2 linked regions of the Pseudobacteriovorax antillogorgiicola genome follow. The protein of the gene in region 2 interacts with the protein of the main gene of each other region in a pairwise test. Links are inferred from orthologs where the notes say so. Each region holds a gene or a part of one and is shown on either strand. Other genes may lie near its edges.

The links.
Region 1: the proteins of uvrB (region 2) and uvrA interact in binary tests that used the Escherichia coli proteins (3 or more experiments, as listed by UniProt). The link is inferred for Pseudobacteriovorax antillogorgiicola from one-to-one orthologs.

Annotation. Positions count from the first base shown.
Region 1 is NZ_FWZT01000012.1:81,106-86,817, forward strand. The notes cover bases 1,639-5,008. They hold uvrA (excinuclease ABC subunit UvrA), read left to right. Parts: upstream 1,639-1,946; coding sequence 1,947-4,808; downstream 4,809-5,008. Other genes in these bases: B9N89_RS16330 (lysophospholipid acyltransferase family protein), read right to left, coding at 1,639-1,823; B9N89_RS16340 (substrate-binding periplasmic protein), read right to left, coding at 4,799-5,008. In the rest of the region: B9N89_RS16325 (polyprenyl synthetase family protein), read left to right, coding at 75-947; more of B9N89_RS16330, read right to left, coding at 972-1,638; more of B9N89_RS16340, read right to left, coding at 5,009-5,548. UniProt on the Escherichia coli protein: The UvrABC repair system catalyzes the recognition and processing of DNA lesions. UvrA is an ATPase and a DNA-binding protein. A damage recognition complex composed of 2 UvrA and 2 UvrB subunits scans DNA for abnormalities.
Region 2 is NZ_FWZT01000010.1:88,851-94,143, forward strand. Bases 1,384-4,334 are described here. They hold uvrB (excinuclease ABC subunit UvrB), read left to right. Parts: upstream 1,384-1,820; coding sequence 1,821-3,848; downstream 3,849-4,334. Other genes in these bases: B9N89_RS14415 (cytochrome c3 family protein), read right to left, coding at 1,384-1,493; uvrC (excinuclease ABC subunit UvrC), read left to right, coding at 3,849-4,334. Outside these bases: B9N89_RS14410 (4Fe-4S dicluster domain-containing protein), read right to left, coding at 1-827; more of B9N89_RS14415, read right to left, coding at 888-1,383; more of uvrC, read left to right, coding at 4,335-5,293. UniProt on the Escherichia coli protein: The UvrABC repair system catalyzes the recognition and processing of DNA lesions. A damage recognition complex composed of 2 UvrA and 2 UvrB subunits scans DNA for abnormalities.

The DNA.
Region 1 (5,712 bases), on a different replicon or contig from region 2:
AGCACCGGGAAAGCTCTTGTCACAGATCTTGATTGATGCTGTAATGGCGACTCACATTTGCAGAGGAGCCAGGGTTGAATTTTCCGAGTGAAATCAAATTGTTTCAGGATTACATCGAAGTCCAATTGCGACAGCTTGCTCAAACCCGCTACAACAGCGCGTCGCCCGTTCACGGTGCTTGTCAATACGCACTAGATGGCCGTGGCAAGCGAATACGCCCCCTTTTAACGCTCCTAGCCAGCAGCGGGCTCGAAGGCAAGCAAAGTGCTGCCTTAGGGCCAGCAATGGCGGTGGAAATGATTCACACCTACTCTTTAATTCATGATGACCTCCCATGTATGGACGATGACGACATGCGCCGGGGGCGACCCACCGTCCACAAGCAATTTGACGAGCCCACAGCCTTGCTGGCCGGAGATGCACTGCTCACAGACGCTTTTCACATAGCTCTAAACCCGGATATTCCACATAAGTTTCAGTCACAGATTATATCGAGCCTCGCTGATGCTGGGGGTGGTCGTGGAATGGTTCTCGGTCAGGACCAAGATATGTTCTGGACCGGAAAAGACTCCTTCACCATCGAGAATCTTAATTTCATCCATAGTCACAAGACAGGGAAGTTAATTGCCTGTGCTTGTAAGGTGGGAGCCCTTGCAGCCGAAGCAGATGATGATACTGCAAATCGCTTCTATGATTTCGGTCTCAATCTGGGGATTGCGTTTCAGGTCATCGACGACTTGCTCGACGACACTGAAGGCACCGGGAAGTCAAAGGGCAAGGATTTAGCTCAGGGTAAGCTCACATATCTTGCCTTGATGACTGCTGCTGATGCTCGCAAGATGGCCGAGGAATTGACCCAGAAGGCCTTTGTTAATTTAGAGCCGTTTGGGGATCGTGTGAAGCTCATCAGAGGCTTGGGAGAAGCCCTACTCAACCGCAGCTACTAAGAAGAGCTATTGAGATGTTCTGCGCTAGCTTTTCCACCTGTTATGAAGCCAGAAATAATGGTCTGGATACTTGCGGACTGCTTTCTCGACTTCCTTGTTAAACAAGACTGAGTGATCGAGAATATCTTGCTCGGTATTATCACTAGTCTCAAGGTTGATAGCCGGCATCACTTCCAGAACATGCTTGCCTACCGACTTGCGGTGCATAAAGGCAGGAACAATCGGAGCTTGTCGGCGTTGCCAAATGGCAGCAAAGCTGGTGTTCGTCTTGGCTGGAGTCCCGAAAAAAGGTAGTCTCGGCTCCCCCGGACGTGCCTGATCCATGACAAACCCAACGATCTCATTGCGATCTAAGATATCGACTATTGCCTTGAAGCCATCGCCTTTCTTTTGTCTTTTGACCCACAAGAACTCATTGTGCTCACGATTCTCCTCGACAAAACGATTCATCCCTCCACCACCAACCTTTTTGACCAGAACGTGGGCTGGAGCAATGTTTCTGGTGATGTAGGAACCCATAGCCTCCCAATTTCCAAGGTGGAAGCACAGTATGTAGACCCCCTGCCCCTGCTCTAAGGCTTGACGGAGATTCTCCTCTCCTTGAATATCTACATTGGCAGAAATGTCATGGTACTTGGATCGGATAAACTCAAAGGCTGTCAAGACGAAGTTCTTATAGGAATCACGAGCTATAGCCAAACGTTCGTGGGGTTCATAGACGTCCCCCAGTGCAATCTCTAAGTTTTTTACGACCAAAGCCCGACGCAGGCGCAAGATGTCAAAGCAAAGGGTGGCAAGGCCACCTGCGATACGATCCAGCCAAGAAGCCGGAACAGCAGAGAGGAGTGCAGCAAACAAAGACATTACAACGTACATGGAGATCCCTCTAAAGTGTTTCGTAGGCATGACGCATGTTGGTTTATTTCACGGATTAGTCAAGTCCTTGTTGAATCCATACAAAAATATGGTATTCTACCTAGCTCATAATGGAGGCGGAGTATGACACGCAAGAAGACAGGCTTCGATGATCAACTCGAAGTTAAGGGAGCTGAAGAGCACAACCTTAAGCACATCAACCTTACCATCCCCAAACAAAAGCTCGTTGTCTTTACCGGCGTTTCAGGATCTGGCAAATCTTCCATGGCCTTCGACACTATATTCGCCGAGGGGCAAAGGCGCTACGTAGAGTCTTTAAGTTCCTATGCCAGGCAGTTTTTAGGGCAAATGGACAAACCCAAATATGAAACAATCCGAGGCTTGTCTCCCACCATATCAATTGAGCAAAAAGCTGCCAGTAAAAACCCACGGTCCACTGTGGGAACTATCACTGAAGTTTATGATTATTTAAGGGTCCTCTACGCTCGCATTGGCATTCAACATTGCCATAAATGCGGTGAAGAGGTTGGCCGTGGAGACCCGGAATCCATGGCCAATCAGATTTTAGAGCTGGAACCGAAGACAAAAGTTTTACTCCTTGCTCCCATTATCGAAAATCGAAAGGGGGAGCACAAAGATTTGCTTGAGGAGCTGAAAAAGGAAGGCTATCTCCGTGTTCGCGTCAACGGTGTCGTCAGCAACATCGACGATGTACAAGCTTTAACGAAACATAAGAAGCACACCATCGAGGTCGTGGTTGATCGACTAGCCATCAAGAAGCGAGCCCCTGAGTTTCGTACCCGCCTCCGAGATTCTGTAGAAACTACTGTAAAACTTGGCAAAGGCCAGCTGGTGGTGCATGTCGTCGACGGTAAGGACATGCGCATGAGCGAGGCACGGAGCTGCTGCGGCTTTGCCTTCCCTGAACTTGATCCACCCTTGTTTTCCTTCAACTCCCCCCAAGGGATGTGCACCGACTGTAACGGGCTTGGTACGGTGATGGCCATGGACCCCGACAAATTCATTCCTGACCAGAACTTGAGTATCCGCGAAGGGGCCGTTGTACCCTGGCAGAACTACTTTACCAATGGCGGTGAAGATAAGGGCGGATCGTGGAGTAAGGAGCGCTTCCTAGCGATGGAGACACAATGGGGAATAGACTTTGACACACCTTGGAAGAGTCTACCTAAGAAGCAAAAGGATTTGATCCTCCATGGTGGCGATAAGACTCTCACCATCTCTTGGGAAGGAGAAAAGAGTGCCGGTACTTGGACGCACGAGTACGAGGGGCTGCTCCACAGCTATATGCGTCGCTACTTGAAGACTAAGTCAGACTCCATGAAAACCTGGTATCAGAAGTATATGTCTTCAAGTCCTTGCAGCAGCTGTCAGGGTATGCGATTGAAGGACGAGGTTTTGACAGTCTTTGTCGCTGAAAAATCCATCATGGATATCTGCGCTTTATCCATCGAAGACGCGCTCAAGTTCTTCAAGAGCCTGAAACTCACGGGCAATCAACAACTCATTGCTAAAGAATTGATTAAAGAGATCATCAACCGACTTGAGTTTTTGGTGAACGTTGGGCTTGGTTATTTGAATATGAATCGCCACGGGCCAACCTTATCCGGTGGCGAGGCTCAACGGATACGTCTGGCATCTCAGATAGGTTGCGAGTTGACAGGTGTCTTATACATTCTCGATGAGCCGTCTATCGGGCTTCACCAACGTGATAACCGAAAGCTGCTGCATACCCTTTGCAAGCTCCGCGATTTGGGTAATTCCTTGATCGTCGTAGAGCACGACCAGGAGACCATTGAAGAGGCTGACTACGTTGTCGATTTCGGCCCTGGGGCCGGGGTAGAAGGTGGACAGATTACAGCACACGGTACACCAGCCCAGATCAAGCGAGCACGGACTTCAGTTACAGGCAAGTATCTCAGTGGCAAGCTGAACATCGAAGTTCCTGAAGAGAGACGTCATGTGACGCCGTCTAGTCCGCGAATTAGAATCATCGGCGCCAAAGAAAACAACCTGAGAAATATTACCGTCGATATTCCCTTGGGAGTCATGACTGCAGTAACTGGAGTCTCGGGTGCAGGCAAATCGACCTTGATCAATCAAATCCTCTACCCCGCTATTGCTAAGAAGCTCCATCATAGTGAGCGAGCTGTGGGCTCCCACGATAAGATCGAGGGTATCCAGCATATCGATAAAATCATCAACATCGACCAGAAGCCCATTGGCCGAACCCCTCGAAGCAATCCAGCTACGTATACTAAGGTATTTGACTTGATTCGAGACTTCTACGCCTTGCTTCCAGAATCGAAGCTGCGAGGCTATAAAAAAGGCCGTTTCAGCTTCAATGTCAAAGGAGGCCGGTGCGAAAACTGTCAGGGAGATGGTTCTATTAAAGTCGAGATGCACTTCCTTGCAGATGTTTTCGTGCCTTGTGAAGTTTGCCAAGGCCGCCGCTTCAATGATTCGACCTGCGAGATTTTGTACAAAGGACGTTCCATTGCAGATGTGCTAGATCTTTCGGTGGCCGAAGCCTGTGACGTTTTTGCCAACCACCCTAAGATTCTCGAAGTCTTAACCACCCTTATGGATGTCGGTCTGTCCTATATCAAGTTAGGTCAATCGGCAACGACGCTTTCCGGAGGAGAGGCCCAACGAATCAAACTCGCTCGCGAGCTTGCGAAGCGCGACACAGGCCGAACCCTGTATATTCTGGACGAGCCGACCACTGGCCTTCATTTTCATGACATTGCTCAGTTGTTGAGGGTCTTACAAAGATTAGCGGACAACGGTAATACTATCGTGATTATCGAGCATAACCTTGATGTTATTAAATGCGCTGACTGGATCGTCGATATTGGCCCTGAAGGCGGACACCGTGGTGGCAAGCTGGTGGCCCAAGGGACACCTGAGAAAGTAGCAAGGTTGAAGCGATCTGTGACTGGGGAATATCTGAAAGATTATTTGTGAGCTGCTGTAGTACGACCAAGCTTGCGGAAGACCCGATCGATAATAAGCGTTCTCTGCTCCAAGGGAACTTGTTGAAAGCCACGATTAAACTCCTCTATGAGGACGTCGTACTTTCCTTTTTTTCCAGCGAGGTAGAAATCAACTCTCATATCCTGAAATGAAATGATATTGAGCTTCTTAAAGGCTTTTGGGTGGTCGAGCTTCAGAAGCTTGGCCGTTTCTAGATTCAGGGCTATGGCGGATATGCGTTTTTTCAAGAGCCTTTCCAGGTTCACCTCATGACTGCCATAAACCAGATCCACCAAGCCTTTTCTTACCTTACCCTCCAACGGCTCCGGGAAGCGGAAGCCTAGCTTTGTTCCCACTGCTTTACCATGAAGTTTGACGAGAGCGTCTTTTTGGAACTTATCCTTCTGACGAGTTATCAACCCAATATAGCTGTAGAAAATCGGTGCTGAAAACTGAAGTGATTTCCGTCGCTCCGGAGTTGAAATAATCCCAGCTACTAAACCTCGACCCAGTGTTGCTTCGGCGAGAGCTCTTTTAAACGGCAGAACTTGAAACTGCGACTTAATCCCTACCCGATCGAATGCAGCGCTGATCAAGCTTGGAATGATTCCCTCAACGGTTTCTCGACCATCAACTCCCGAGATGGGCAGATTGCCAGGATAGACATAGACGGTTTCACCTTGGACAAGCGATGCCCAGAACCCCCAAACAAAGAAACAAAGATACCTCAAAGTTTGTACCTACCACGCATAATAGTCAGGTTAAGATATTCTGAGTATAGACTATCACTAAACCTGTGAATACACGAAAGAGTCCTGTATGGGATTGCCGATGGTGTGTAGGACCAGCCCTACAGTGGGCAGACAATGACTTCGTAATTTCAATAAGTTACGTT
Region 2 (5,293 bases):
ATCGAGGAAGCCCCGAGATCCATGAAGTCGGAACCCACACCAACGATTAACTCTGATCGCTTGAGGTCGGTTCGAGGATAGCCTTCTTCGCCAAACGCCAGCTTATATGCAGCCGCCATGTTGTTTCGGAGTGAGTTTGAATCGTAGAGATAAAGATTATCTTCAGACTGACCAATCGCCTTCAAGAAGTCTTTGTAGAAATCTAGAGAGTGCCCAGTGGTCGACTTAAGAAGAATACCCACCTTCTGAGCATCTTTAAGCTTAGCAGCGAGACGAGAGTAAACATCATCCCAGCTAGATTCACTTTCCCGATTGGTTCCGTAACGAATCACAGGAGCCTTGCGCCGATCTGGGTGATAGAGCGCTTGAAGCTCAGACATTGCAAGAGATGATGCAGCACCTTGGCTGAGAGGGTGGCTGCGATTACCTTCAATAAAGACTGGTCGTCCTTCTCTGGTTTTAACAACAACTCCAGCACCATCGACTGTCGTCGCATAGTATGTTGGTACGCCTAAGATCTGGTCGATAGGCTGATCAACGTGAGGAATGGACTTCTCAACAGGGCGGCGCACACAGGCAGCCGTCGACGCCATCACAGCGCCTGCACTAAAGAGCCGCATGAAGTCCCTACGGTCTACCGCAAGTTTCTTCTGGTCGGCTTCCTGACCGTCGCTTCCTTCCCCAAGCTCCGGCACAACTTCTTCTATATTAGAGTAGTAAGGCCCAGGCACGAGTTCCTTGGCGGGAGCCTCAAAGGGCTGGTCACCATGCAAGAAGGCTTCTTTTTGCTCTTCCAGATGGCGGAGATCGCGATCGTTACTCCTCATATCGGTAAATACTCCCTTGTAATCGATCAGAGCTTTGTTGCTCGGTCTTTATTAACGTTATTAGTAGTGACAAGTCTCGCAGCTAACAGGGGCTTCATTCGTAACGTGACAATCGATGCACCAGCCCATCTGCAACGACTTTGCTTGAGAAACGGTTCCCATTTCCTTGACGTTTCCGTGGCAGAGGAAGCAGGCTTCACCATCGTTTTCAGCAAACTCTTTCTCGTAGTTTTTGGCTAGCTTATCACTAAGAACGTGAGGTTTATGAGCGAAGCGAACAAAGTCTGGCATATCGTGAACCTTGGTCCAAACGATAGGCTCTTTCTTCTGGTATTTATCGGTGAGATATTTGATTGGCTCTTTGTCTGTAGCAACGTAGTTATGACACCCCATACAGACATTCATGGATGGAATCCCTGCCCATGACGAACGCCTTGCCGCGGAGTGGCAGTACTGACAAGGAATTTGCTTCTCGCCAGCGTGTAGATCGTGAGGGAAGTCGATCGGTTGTTCGGGGTGGTAACCGACATTATCTACAGTATCACCTGGCGTCCACCAATTCGTCCAGAAGTGATAACCAGGTTGGCAACCCATCTGGAATAATAGAATTGCCAAAACGGAAAGGCGTTTCGCCGCATGCGAAACACGGGTGCTAAAACAAGCCAATGACAGCCTCCTTCAAAAGGAAAATTTGTTGAGAACTATTCCATTACGCCGGCGAACGAAAGGATGGCGAATATCTCAGTGGCCCTCTTGTTATCATAAATAAAAAAAGGCGCCAACCTTTTATAGGTGATAAACCAAAGTCTTAGCTAGGTGAAACTACCCCACATTTACCTGCTAATTTCGACACCATCCCTTGGTTTGTTTGGCGTCGTCATTGTAAAATAATTTCTGGCGAACCGTCCACATTATAAAGAAAAGCGCCGTAGCTAGATTCGTTGGAATATGCAACAAATGAGGCCAGGATAACCTGTTGAAGGGGGACGGTTTATGAACGGGGAAACATTTCAGCTCAAAGCAGACTTCCAACCGATGGGCGATCAGCCAGTCGCCATCGATACGCTGACCGCTGGTGTCCAAGAAGGCAAGAAACATCAGGTTCTGATGGGCGTCACAGGTTCTGGTAAAACCTTTACCATGGCCAACATCATCGCTCGCACTAAATTGCCCACACTCGTGATTGCACCTAATAAAACCTTAGCAGCTCAGCTTTTTACTGAACTCAAGGAGCTATTTCCAGAAAATGCCGTTGGCTTCTTTATTAGTTACTATGATTACTATCAGCCCGAGGCCTATATTCCGGGCTCGGATACTTATATAGCTAAGGACGCTTCGATCAATGATGACATCGATAAGATGCGTCACTCCGCTACACAAGCCCTGTTTGAACGACCCGACTCCATCATTGTCGCTAGTGTGTCGTGCATCTATGGTATGGGCTCTCCCGCGTCCTATGCCAAACTATGTATCAAAGTTGCCGTTGGTGATGAGATCCCTCGCAACGACTTTTTAAAGCGCTTGATTGAGATCCAATACTCACGAAACGATATGGCTCTTCAGCGGGGTACATTTAGAGTCCGTGGCGATGTTGTGGACATCCTGCCATCCCATCAGAAAGATCACGCTATTCGCGTAGAGTTTTTTGGCGATGACGTGGAGTCCATTACCATTGTCGATGTCCTTACCTCTAAATTAGTGAAGAAGGTCGACGCCCTTTCTATCTATCCTAATAGCCACTATGTCACCGAACGAAGTGACATGCAGTCGATGGTAAAGGAGATCCTCCACGATCTAGGGGTTCGACTCCGAGAGCTGCGAGCCCAAGACAAACTGGTCGAGTACCAAAGGCTAGAACAGCGCACCATGAATGACGTAGAGCTTTTAGAAGAACTTGGCTATTGCCCCGGTATCGAAAACTACTCGCGCTACCTCACCGGCTCCCCTCCTGGGCACCCCCCTCCAACCTTACTTGACTACTTCCCTGAGAAGTTTCTAACGATCATCGATGAAAGTCATGTTACAGTCCCACAGATTGGAGCCATGTACCGCGGTGATCGAGCCCGCAAGGAGAATCTTGTAGACTTCGGGTTCCGCCTCCCAGCAGCACTCGATAACCGTCCTCTGAAGTTTGATGAGTTTTTGGAACGAGCCCCACTCATCATTCATGTTTCGGCGACTCCGGGGAACTACGAACTTGAGCAAACTCAGAACAAGTTTGTGGAACAGATTATTCGTCCAACTGGCTTGATCGATCCTGAAATCACAATCAAACCAGCTAAAAATCAAGTCGACGACTTGCATAGCGAGATCCGTCGCACCATTGAATCCGACGGCCGGATTCTCATCACGACTTTGACCAAACGCATGGCCGAAGACCTAAGCTCTTACTACTTAGATTTGGGGGTGAAGGTCAAGTACCTTCACAGCGATATCGATAGCCTCGAACGCTCAGAGATCTTGCAGGACCTAAGGCGCGGTACCATCGACGTGTTGATTGGAATTAACCTCTTGCGGGAGGGTCTCGATCTACCCGAGGTCAAGCTAGTTGCAATCATGGACGCTGATAAGGAAGGCTTCTTGCGATCTCGCTCATCCCTGATCCAAACTGTCGGACGTGCCGCCCGAAATGCGGAAGGCCGGGTTATCTTCTATGCAGATAATATAACAAAGTCCATGCAGCAATGTATCGATGAAACCCAGCGGCGCCGTGAAATTCAAATGAGCTACAATACTGAGCATGGAATCGTGCCCGAAACCATTCAAAAAGCCATGCGTCCAGGGCTCAGGGAGATTTACGGCCTTTCCAGCGACGAAGGAGACAAACCGAAGGCCAGTGCTGATACCCTGGTCAAAGAGCATAATATCCACAGCGTCAAGGCCTTGGAAACTCTGATCAACAAGAAGACCAAGGAAATGAAGAAAGCTGCTGCCGACCTGGAGTTTGAAAAGGCTGCTGAGCTACGTGATACCATTGCCGCCCTCAAGGATCGACTGCTGGTGCACGGAGACCTGAACTAGATGAGCTTAAGAGAGAAGATCGAGCACTTACCTAAGTCTCCCGGCGTCTATTTCATGAAGAACTGCAAGGGAAAGATCATCTACGTCGGCAAGGCAAAGAACCTCAAAAGCCGGGTTAGCTCATACTTTCAAAGTCGCGACCAACATATCAAAACCAGAGCATTGGTTGACGAGATCAAAGACTTCGACCTCATGATCACAAAAACCGAAGTCGAAGCCCTGCTCCTCGAACGCAGCATGATCCGTCACCATCAACCCTACTACAACATCCTTTTGCGAGACGATAAGGAATACCCCTTTGTTCGGGTTGATTTCAACGACCCCTGGCCGAGAATTCAGAAGGTTCGAAAGCGAAAGGATGATGGTGCTAAGTATGTTGGCCCATTCGGGAACGCTGGCGTTTTGAACGGCATGTTGAAAACTGTTTTCCGGGTTTTCCCCCTGATTCGCTGTAGCCCCTACGAGTTCAAGAATGCTAAGCGCCCTTGTAACTATTATCACATGAAAATGTGCTTGGGGCCGTGCGTTCTGGATGTCAGTCGCGACGAGTACGTGGCTATGGTGAGGCAGGCCCTCGATCTTCTTGACGGCAAGAACCGGGACGTCAAGGCAGAGATTCGCAAAAAGATGTTTACCGCTGCTCAAGATGAAAAGTTTGAACAGGCAGCAAGGTATCGAGATCAGATCACACTTTTGGAGAGTATAGGCCAGCACCAAGCTGTTGTGGTGAAAGACTATGAAGACGCAGACGCAATCGGTAGCTACGAGAGCGCCGGCACTATGACCTTCAATGTGACGATGGTGAGGAACTTTGTGGTGATCGCAAGCGATAGCTATTCAGTAGGAGCTTCTATTGATGGCCCCGAAGAGACATTGGAATCATTTCTCCTTCAGTACTATCACAATCGAACGGTACCCGATCACCTGATTCTGCCTTTGAAGCTAGAAAATCCCATCGACCTTGTCGAGGCCCTGTGCGTCGATCAGGAGACGACTGCCAAGTTTGTTAGCCACGGCCGTGGTGATGCCAAGGACTTGCTAGAGCTTGCTAGCCGCAATGCCAGATTTTACTTTGATCAAAACCAAAACCTCCAGCTAAAGCAAAAAGCTGAACTAGAGATCTTGCAGTCAACTCTTCAACTGGATCGCATGCCCCGGCGCATGGAGTGTATCGACATCTCCAATATGCAAGGCTCAGCTATTGTCGCTTCGGATGTTTGCTTTGTTGATGGTAAGCCAGCCAAAGACCTCTATCGACGCTACAACATCAAGACAGTGAGTAACAAGAACGATGACTTTGCCAGTATCCGCGAAGTCGTGGAACGCCGTCTCGAACGAGGTGTACGCGAAGACGATCTACCCGACCTGCTCGTCATCGATGGTGGCAAAGGTCAGCTCAATGCCGCCTTGGAAGCTGCTCAATCATTTGCAGGCCTCTCCCTTCC